2 linked regions of the Flocculibacter collagenilyticus genome follow. The main gene of each other region encodes a partner of the protein of the gene in region 2 in a complex. Links are inferred from orthologs where the notes say so. Each region holds a gene or a part of one and is shown on either strand. Other genes may lie near its edges.

Evidence for each region.
Region 1: the proteins of accB (region 2) and accD are in contact, whole or in part, in a solved structure (PDB 8UXZ), measured with the Escherichia coli proteins. The link is inferred for Flocculibacter collagenilyticus from one-to-one orthologs.

What each region holds. Positions count from the first base shown.
Region 1 is NZ_CP059888.1:2,430,770-2,435,453, forward strand. What follows is about bases 1-2,968. They hold accD (acetyl-CoA carboxylase, carboxyltransferase subunit beta), read right to left. Parts: upstream 1,937-2,968; coding sequence 1,064-1,936; downstream 1-1,063. Other genes in these bases: folC (bifunctional tetrahydrofolate synthase/dihydrofolate synthase), read right to left, coding at 1-1,024; truA (tRNA pseudouridine(38-40) synthase TruA), read right to left, coding at 2,172-2,960. Outside these bases: HUU81_RS10815 (ligand-binding sensor domain-containing protein), read right to left, coding at 3,134-4,684.
Region 2 is NZ_CP059888.1:823,067-829,182, reverse strand. What follows is about bases 1,583-4,267. They hold accB (acetyl-CoA carboxylase biotin carboxyl carrier protein), read left to right. Parts: upstream 1,583-2,532; coding sequence 2,533-3,003; downstream 3,004-4,267. Other genes in these bases: accC (acetyl-CoA carboxylase biotin carboxylase subunit), read left to right, coding at 3,027-4,267; aroQ (type II 3-dehydroquinate dehydratase), read left to right, coding at 2,060-2,515; HUU81_RS03560 (hypothetical protein), read left to right, coding at 1,583-1,845. Also shown: HUU81_RS03565 (protein-disulfide reductase DsbD), read left to right, coding at 1-1,293; more of HUU81_RS03560, read left to right, coding at 1,306-1,582; more of accC, read left to right, coding at 4,268-4,367; HUU81_RS03540 (DUF6471 domain-containing protein), read right to left, coding at 4,387-4,716; HUU81_RS03535 (DUF2170 family protein), read left to right, coding at 4,891-5,373; HUU81_RS03530 (PspA/IM30 family protein), read left to right, coding at 5,360-6,049; HUU81_RS03525 (YqiJ family protein), read left to right, coding at 6,076-6,116. UniProt on the Escherichia coli protein: This protein is a component of the acetyl coenzyme A carboxylase complex; first, biotin carboxylase catalyzes the carboxylation of the carrier protein and then the transcarboxylase transfers the carboxyl group to form malonyl-CoA.

The sequences.
Region 1 (4,684 bases), 1.6 Mb from region 2 along the record:
ACATCGCAACAACTGCGATGATCTTGCCTTTATTAGCTCGCATCTTATCTAACTGTGTCGCTAAGTATTCTGCTGATTGCGGATTATGAGCAACATCCACATAAAATGCAGGTTGCTTAAGAAGCGGTTGCATCCGTCCTTCAACTGTAAGAGAGGATATTGACTCAATTAACTTCTGCTCATTTAACGTCAAGTTAAGTGACAATAAAGTCGTAATGGCTGTAGCGGCATTTTGAATGGGAATATTCGGCATGGGCAATGATAAAAACTCAACAGACGCGTTCGTATCATCTTGTAAGTGATAGTTATACTGCCAATTTTCACTTGAAGTTAGTTTAAAAGAATAATCACGCTCCACTTCAATCAATTGCGCATTAATGTCATTACCATAATTAACAATCGATTTAGGCGCAGCAAGCGCACCTACAATTGCGGGTTTATTTGCTCTAAATACCCCTGCTTTTTCGTAACCTATTTGCTCAATATCGTCTCCCAGCCAGTCCGTGTGATCTAATCCAATCGTTGTGATCACACTTGCATCCGGCTCAACAATATTTGTTGCATCTAATCGTCCACCTAACCCCACTTCTAGCAATATAAAGTCAACTTCGTGCTTTTTAAATAACCAAAGTGCAGCCAATGCACCAAATTCAAAATACGTTAAGCTGGTTTCGCCACGTTTATCTTCAATGCCTTGAAATGCTGAAATGTGCTCATTATCGGGCAGCATTTCACCATTAATTCTTACTCTTTCGTTATATGTATGAATATGCGGCGAAGAAAAAACACCAACAGTATATCCATGAGCCAGTAAAATGGATTCTAAACAACGCGCTGTAGTGCCTTTACCGTTTGTACCGGCAATTAAAATAATTTTGCTGGGAATAGTAAGTAAGTCGCAAGTACTAGCTGTATGCTTGACTCGTGACAGGCCTAATTCTATTTCATTGGGGTGTATACGCTCTAAATAAGAAAGCCAATCATCCAGCGTATTGAATGATTGGCTTTGATTAATTTCTGTCATTTACTTACAAATTTACACTACTGATGATTTCGCATTTAATTATGCGATTCTATGCTCCTGAGACACAGAAGGCAAATTCATTAATTTTGCAAGTAAGCCAGATATTTTCTCACGCATTTGACGACGATCAATGATCATGTCTATGGCGCCATGTTCTAATAAGAATTCACTACGTTGAAATCCTTCAGGGAGTTTTTCTCTTACCGTTTGTTCAATAACACGCGGGCCTGCAAAACCAATCAGTGCATTTGGCTCACCAATATTGATGTCACCTAACATCGCTAAGCTTGCCGATACACCACCCATTGTAGGATCTGTTAATACAGACACATAAGGTAATCCTTTTTCAGACATTTTAGCGAGTGCAGCACTTGTTTTTGCCATTTGCATTAACGACATTAGCGCTTCCTGCATCCGTGCACCACCACTAGCTGAAAAACAAACAAGAGGTAAGTTATGTTCTAAACACGTTTGCACAGCCTTTACAAACCGAGCACCCACTACCGATGCCATCGACCCGCCCATAAAAGTAAACTCAAACGATGCAACAACAACAGGCACACCTTTAACCGAGCCCTTCATTACTACCATTGCATCTTTTTCATTTGTTGCTTTTTGCGCTGCGGCGATTCTGTCTTTGTAGCGCTTTGAATCTTTAAACTTTAATAAATCTTGTGGCTCAAGCTCTTCACCCAACTCCACTTGCTCGCCCGCATCTAAAAAGTGCTTAATTCTATCTCGTGCACTTAGGCGCATGTGGAAATCACATTTAGGACAAACACCATGGTGTTCATCTACTTGGGTTTTATAGAGTGCTGCATCGCATCCCGGACATTTAATCCACAGCCCTTCGGGAATATTTCTACGTCGTGATGATTTAGTTTTTGGTAGAATTTTTTCAATCCAGCTCATATTTGTCTCTCAAACAGGCTTCATACATCAAAAATCAGATATATATAATAAAATGTTGTTTATTGTGCTTATTCTCTTAGAAAAGAGAATAATTTAGCCGCTAATTAAAACATAGCTGTAAATAGATTTATACTTAAAACTGGTCTTAGTAGTTTAGCGTTAAATGAAACGTTATCCGAATTTAGCACTATATTCGTTCATTTTACGTTCAATTTATACGCTAACTGACTATGGGTTATTCATCTGGCAGAAATAATGGGCCAATTGGCGAGTAAGGTAGCGTAATTTCTTCTGGGTAATCAACTTCAACTAAATATAGTCCAGCGGCTTTTGCTGTTGCTGCCGCTTGGTTACGATCCTTAGCAGCAAGCACCTCTGCAATCCAGTTAATTGGCTTATTCCCCATCCCTATTTCCAATAAACTACCAGTGATATTTCTTACCATATGATGTAAAAATGCGTTGGCTTTAATATCAATAATAATAAAGCTAGAAAAGCGCGATACATTTAAATGAATGAGGTTTCTAAATGGTGTTTTTGACTGACACTGAACCGCACGAAAGGACGTGAAGTCATTCTCACCTAACAGAAGCTGCCCTGCTTGATGCATTTTTTCAACATCTAACGTTTGATGGTAATGGCTCAAACCTGCGCCTAAAATACCGGGCCTTAGCTTGGTATTACTGATGATATAGCGATAACGCCTTGCTGTGGCAGAAAAGCGCGCATGAAAATCTTCATCTACAGTTGTCGCCCACTTTACCGCAACATTCGCAGGCAGGTTTGCATTCACACCCATTGTCCATGCTTTATTATCGCGAATTGATGTCGTGTCAAAGTGCACCACCTGATTAGTTGCATGTACACCCGCATCAGTTCTTCCAGCACAAAATATTTCAACCGTATGATTTGCGACTTTAGAAATAGCCTCCTCAACCACTTGTTGAACACCTATCACTTCGCGCTGTCTTTGCCAGCCATAATAAGCATTACCGTCATACTCAATGCCTAATGCGATTCTCATTAACTACCTACCGATGCTTTAAATGTTAAATGAATCTAAATCCTGCTGAATTTAGATTAAATTATGATGCGTGTATTTAAATGCTATGCAGAAAAGCATAAAAACTAATTCGAGGCATTATAAACCAATACTGACTAAATTGAGTATGTTAAATATGTTTACTGACGTTGGTACTAATCATGCTTCGCTCTTAAATGGACATTAAATTTAATCATGCCACTAGCGACCAACTCGTTCGTTTGCTGCTCTAAATGCTTGCTATCTTCAAATTCGAATGCGTCTAAATGCTCATCAAATTCAATAATTCCCCACCCATCACGGCCTTCTTCTTTTACTTTATAAAGCGCTAAATCTGCAAAGTTAAGTGCAACTTCCCAGTCAACTAATTGCCCACCGATCATTGGTAAAGGATAAAATGCATAACCAATAGAGCATGTAATATTAACCGTTCCACCTTTTGGTAGCATAAATTGTTCTTCAGCAACTTTTGTATTTAAACGACCAACAAACTCTTTTACATTCTCTGCCTGCGTATCACGTAACAAGACTAAAAATTCGTCCCCACCCCATCGAACAACATAGTCCGAACCACGTGTTTCAGCGGTAAGTAGTGCGGCAAACTGCTGTAACACCATATCACCCGCCACTGGGCCATGGGTGTCATTAACATGTTTAAATAGATCAATATCGATAACAAGTACCGCAATACTCTTACCTTCTTTCATTAACGCTTCACGATTACGCTGAAAATGCTCAATATCTTTCGGTAATTGTTCTAATAAAAACTGCCTGTTACGCAACCCGCTTAATTCGTCTTTTTGGCTGTTTTCTTGCAACTGTAAGTTAGCATTATTTAACTGTGTATTTATTTCTTTTAGCTCACGGGTTTTTACTTCAACCAATTGCTTCAGGTTTTTATTTTTAACTTGCTCACGATGTTTGAAAATTTTAAAAAATAGGTATAGTCCATAAAAAATCATCAGGATAATAATGATTCGATAAAATATCGTTTCAGAGAAACGATTATCTATACTAATCCTTAAAGAAGATGTTTCGGCGTTACTCCATTTTTCACTTTTTCTTTTTGCCTGCACCTCAAAAATAAATTGCCCTGACGGTAAGTTGGTAAAAATAGCTTCACGCCTTTTATTCGCATAAACCCACTCTTTATTTAGTGGCAAAATACGATAGCGATACTGGTGATTTTGTGCCGAAATATAGTCGATTGCAGTGTACGCGATTCTGATGTCTCGCTCTTCAACATCAAGAGGAATATTTGTGCGTGTTAATATGTACTGGGAATGATCTTTAGTATTTACAGATTCAATCAGTGGATTTAATTTAGGTAAAATACGTTGCTTTTGAGATAGTTCAACCTCAACAATACCGCGCGTTGTAGGTAACCACAAACTATTGTTAAATGGCACAATTTTACCATCGCCAAACCCATTACAACATCGCCCAGCTTCTGCCCCTAACTGCCTGTCGAATTCGGTAAGAATTTCCTGTGTGGTTATATGCTCAACTTGCTTGATGAGTTGAGCAAATTCAATACGGTAGATGCCTTTTAATGTACTTACCCATAATAGATTGTTTTGCTTATCTTGATACATTGCCATGATTGAGCCATACGGCAAACCATTTGTAGCGTCATAATGCATCCACTCTTGATCGTTGTTACGCACGAACATGCCATTTTCCAGCGTACCTACAACAACCTCACC
Region 2 (6,116 bases):
ATCTTTTTTATTCTTGGTATTGGTTTGGCATTAACGCCTTGCGTTTTCCCAATGTACCCTATTCTTTCAAGCATTATTGTCGGCCAAGGACAGCAGCTTTCATTGGCTCGTGCATTTTCATTGTCTATGGCGTACGTACAAGGTATGGCCATTACATACGCAGGACTGGGGTTAGTTGTAGCTAGCTTGGGAGTACAATTTCAAGCATATTTCCAACACCCTGCCGTACTTATTAGCATTAGCTTTTTGTTTGTATTGTTAGCATTGGCGATGTTTGGAGTATACGACCTTAGTTTGCCTGAAAAATGGCAGTCTAAACTAACGGGCATTAGTAATAAGCAAAAAAGTGGTAATGTCGCAAGCGTGTTTGCTATGGGCGCATTATCGGGATTAATTGCGTCACCGTGCACCACTGCCCCTTTATCTGGTGCGCTACTATTTGTTGCTCAATCTGGCGACTTAGTTGTCGGAGGATTAACACTGTATATATTAAGCTTAGGGATGGGCGTACCACTGTTAATTATTGGCACGACAGGTGGCAAGATATTACCGAAAGCGGGAAATTGGATGAATACCATCAAGCACATTTTCGGTTTCATTTTACTGGCAGTGCCACTTATTTTATTAGAGCGCATTATGCCATTTAATATCGTGATGGTATTTGCACTGCTATTAGCCTTGGCATTAGCAGCCTACTTGCACCACGTTCAATCTGGTTTGACACAAAGCAAAACTAAAACAGGGGTGTGGTTGGTCTCAATTATCTTAGTGGTATTTTCAACCACGCAACTGTTAAACAACCAGCCGCTTTTTGGTTCTACTAGTACTGTTGGCACATCAAGTTCAAGCCAAAGTAATCAAACCAGTAGCGCTATGAACAGCACGGATAACAGCCAAGATAAGACCGACGCAGCACACGGCGATATACAATTTATTAAAATTAAAACCGTAAACGATCTTAATCAGCAATTAGCCACGGCAGTGCAAAATGGTGAATATGTCATGCTAGACCTATACGCGGATTGGTGTGTTGCCTGTAAGGAATTTGAGAAATTTACGTTTAGTGATATCAATGTACAGCAGTCGATGAAAAGCATGCGTTTACTACATGCTGATGTAACCAAAAATGATGATGACGACATTGTATTAATGGAGTCTTATATGGTGTTTGGCTTGCCCACGATATTGTTTTTCTCGCCAGACGGGAAAGAAGTAACTAGCCATCGTGTGACTGGTTTTAAAGGGGCAAAAGAGTTCCACGCGCATTTGCAATCATTAAAGAGTATTTATTAACTTAAGCACAATATGATAGAAGTTATTTTCAAACATGTATCGGATTTTTTTGATGTAAAAGCTGTTATTGCACTGTTAGCTTTGTTTATTTCAATTTACCAAGTTAGTTCTAGTAGGAAGCATCACAAACTGTCAGTGAAACCTTATTTATGTGACTGGTTTCACCATGATGTAGACACGCTGAGTTTCAGTTTCAAAATTCAAAACAAAGGACTAGGAACTGCAGTAATAAGTGATTATTACATATCTGTAAATGAAGAAAAAATATCTACCAATAACTTGAATGAGTTATTAAAGGAAAAGCTAGGACTTGATTATAGATTGTTTATTTCAGAACTCTCTCAACAAAGCGCATTATCCAAAGATGAAGAAGTTTTCATTCTCAAGGTTGAACACACAAAACTAGAGATTGACAGCAAAGAACGTAATAAACAAATTAGTAATCTAATGAATACAGTAAAGTTTTTACACGATAACTGTAAAGTGAATATATCTTATGAATCTATCTATGGAGAAAAATTACAATATAAAACAATAACCATTCCATGGTAACAGGTAATATATTTCATTAAATACTAAACCACCTTATCCACTTCTTTCAATCACGTCTGATAAGACCAGTATTTTGCTGCTATTTTCGTTGATTTATCTATAATAAAGCGCAATTACTGTGATAAACGTTTATTTGTCTCAGATTTAATGATTTACTTAGATTAACGTTCATAAAAGTAATTCATTTTTTCAATTTAAAGGACAATCGCATCAGATGGCTACAAAATTTAATATTTTAGTGCTTCATGGCCCTAACTTAAATATGTTAGGAAAACGAGAACCCGCTATATATGGTAGCCATTCGTTAGCGCAAATAAATGAGCAGTTAACTGCGCAAGCTGCTACAGCTAATGTGCAATTAACTGCGGTACAAGCTAACGCTGAACACGTTTTAATTGAACAAATTCATCAAGCGTTTGAAAAAGTCGACTTCATAATAATTAATCCCGCAGCATTTACCCACACCAGTGTGGCATTGCGTGATGCAATGTTAAGCGTTGCGATACCTTTTTATGAAGTTCACATTTCAAACGTACATGCCAGAGAAGCATTTAGGCATCATTCCTATTTGTCAGACATTGCAGAAGGTGTCATTACAGGCTTTGGCGTACAAGGTTATCAATTTGCATTACAAGCAGCGATCGAACAGCTGCAAACAAAGAATAAATAATTTATAGGGCATATATTATGGATATTCGTAAAATAAAGAAGTTGATTGAGTTAGTTGAAGAGTCTGGCATTGCCGAACTTGAAATTACTGAAGGTGAAGAGTCGGTTCGCATTAACCGCCATAGCTCAGCCCCTGTGATGGCTCCAGCTACTTACGCAGCACCAATGCCTGCACCGCAAGCGCCTGCTGCTCCAGCTAGTGTTCCTGCACAACAAGCGCCAGCTGAAAGCGCGCCAGCTGCAAGTGGCGTTGCTGGCCATCAAGTTCGTTCACCTATGGTGGGCACTTTCTATCGCGCGCCAGCGCCAGATGCCAGCAACTTTGTTGAAGTTGGTTCACAGGTAAAAGTGGGCGATACATTATGTATTATCGAAGCCATGAAAATGATGAACCAAATTGAGTCTGATAAATCAGGTGTAGTAAAAGCAATTCTTGTAGAAAACGAAGACGCGGTCGAATTTGACCAACCTCTATTTGTTATCGAATAATCCAGAAAGTAAGGCTAATTGCCATGATAGACAAGGTTGTAATTGCAAACCGTGGTGAAATTGCGTTAAGAATTCTACGTGCCTGCAAAGAGCTAGGTATTAAAACAGTCGCAATTCACTCAACTGCAGATAAAGACTTAAAGCACGTACTGCTGGCAGACGAATCAATTTGTATTGGTAAAGCATCGTCTACCGACAGTTACTTAAACATTCCACGTATTATTGCAGCAGCAGAAGTTACCGACGCTGTTGCTATTCATCCCGGCTACGGCTTTTTAGCTGAAAATGCCGAATTTGCTGAACAAGTAGAAGACAGCGGTTTTATTTTCATTGGCCCTACCGCTGACACCATTCGCTTAATGGGTGATAAAGTGTCAGCAATTGAAGCAATGAAAAAAGCGGGTGTGCCGTGCGTACCAGGTTCTGATGGCCCGCTAGGCGACGATCCTGCTAAAAATAGAGCTATTGCCAAACGTATTGGCTATCCAATGATTGTTAAAGCTGCTGGCGGCGGTGGTGGCCGTGGTATGCGTGTAGTTCGTAGCGAAGACGAGCTTATTAAATCAATTCAAATGACTAAAGTTGAAGCTGGTACAGCGTTCGGTAATGACATGGTTTATATGGAAAAATTCCTAGAAAACCCACGTCACATTGAAGTGCAAGTACTTGCTGACGGCCAAGGTAATGCCATTCATTTAGGTGAGCGTGACTGTTCCATGCAACGTCGCCACCAAAAAGTAGTTGAAGAAGCGCCTGCACCGGGCATTACTCCGGAAATGCGCGACTTTATTGGCTCTCGTTGTGTACAAGCCTGTATTGAAATTGGTTATCGCGGCGCAGGAACATTTGAGTTTTTATACGAAAATGGTGAGTTCTACTTTATTGAGATGAATACACGTATTCAGGTAGAGCATCCCGTGACTGAAATGGTAACTGGAGTAGACTTAATAAAAGAGCAACTTCGAGTTGCTGCGGGTCAACCGCTTAAGTTGCGTCAAAACGATATTGTGATCCGTGGTCATGCTATGGAATGTCGTATAAATGCTGAAGATCCAGTGTCATTTATCCCATCACCTGGCCGTATTGACCGCTTCCACCCACCTGGTGGTTTAGGTGTACGTTGGGATTCGCACATATATGCAGGTTACAGTGTACCGCCGAATTATGACTCCATGATTGGTAAGCTAATTACTTATGGCGAAAACCGTGGTGTAGCCATTGCGCGTATGCAGCATGCACTTAATGAAATTGTGATTGGTGGTATTAAAACAAATACGCCATTACATAAAGATATTATGGCTGATGAGAACTTCCAAAACGGTGGAACTAATATCCACTACTTGGAAAAGAAACTTGGCTTATAATTGCTAAAAAAATAAGGCCTTAATTGGCCTTATTTTTTTGATTCTGTTTAACCGACTTTTGATACACTTCTTCAATCTCTTCAAGATTTACTGTTTGCTCGCATATCAATAAAATCTGCAATAATAGTTGCCCATCTACCGTGCCCTGTGAAAATTTGGAGCGCAAATTCGTGACTTTTTGCTTTACCCTAAAACGCCGCCATAGCTCATCTGATAAAAATTTATAATCAATGTTTGCACGTCTGATAAAAGCAGAAAGCCAAGTGCTTAGTGTATCTTTCCACTCTTGTTTAGAGACCATTAATACAGCTTGTAATTCTTGCGAAATATCTTCTGATTTTTTAGGCATATACGTTTTAATTATTAAGACCCAGTAAAAGTACGCACATAGTAACAGAAGATACTTTCTGTTCAATTTATTAATTAAAAATAATTATTATAAGTTAAATATTTTTAACTTTTGTTGACTATTAATAACTACAACTTTATAGTTCGGCACAGTGTAAAAACGACAGGACGTAAAATGACAATAACAATTACACAATTAAAACAGGACTTAGTTAACACTAACTTCGCGAACGACTATCACGTCGACATTATTGAGCAAGAAGATGCATTACAACTTACCTTTCGCCAGTACGGCGACCTCCCTGTAGTGCTTGCTGTAAGCGAAAAACAAATTCTGGTTGAATCTGTTTTAGTTGAACGTAATGAATTTCAGCATCCTGAGCAAATTGACTATCAACTATTAAAAAGTCACAAGTATTTACCGCTATCGACTATCGCAATAGACAATATTGCAGGTATCGATTATTACGTGTTATTTGGTGCATTATCAGTGCAATCGCAGGTGTCAGAGCTCATTGAGGAATTACTCGCACTGGTTACTAACACCATGAACGTCATTGATGCTCTAGAGCCACTTTACAAATTTAATCAATCAGAGTTGCAAGTAAAGTCACAAGAAATATTTCAACAGGGAGATGAGCACAATGAACGTGTTTAAAAAAATATTTACTGCATTTAAAGGCGCTGCCACCAATATCGGTGAAAATATTATTGATGCCAATGGCATATCTATTTTAGAGCAAGAGCTTCATGACGTGCGCCAACATTTAGTAACCGCAAAACAGGGTCATGCTGAAATTACTGCGTCGAGCCTTCGCACCGAGTTAGCCATTGAAAAGATTCAAGCCGATATCGAACATCATGAACAACAGGCTCATCAAGCATTAAACAACGATAATGAAGCAGTAGCACGGGAATATGCCGAAAAAGTTGTTGGTTTAGAAGCGTCGTTATCAGCAGAGCAAACATTGCTTAGCTCACTCAATAACAATAGTAAAAAGCTACAACAGCAAATAAGCCAAGCCGAATATGAAATAAAAGATATTGAAAATAATTTGTCCCAACTGAAAGCAACCGAATCGGTGCAAAAAGCACATGAGAAAATCTATTCAAGCGTGCATGCAAACGGTGCTTCAGTAACCTCCGCAAAAGAAAGCTTAGCGCGCATCAAAGCAAAGCAAGACACATTTGACGATCGTCTCGAAGCAGAAGAAGAGCTTAATAACGAAACCAATTTAGACCGCAAGTTAGCTCAAGCAGGCATTAGCTTACACGCTCAATCTGTAGATGATGTGTTAAATAGAGTAAAGAAGGAAAACGTTAATTCGCAGTAATTGCTGAATTAATCAAGGATACTAATATGTTCGAGTTTATTTTTTCAAACCAAAATATTTATTTCAC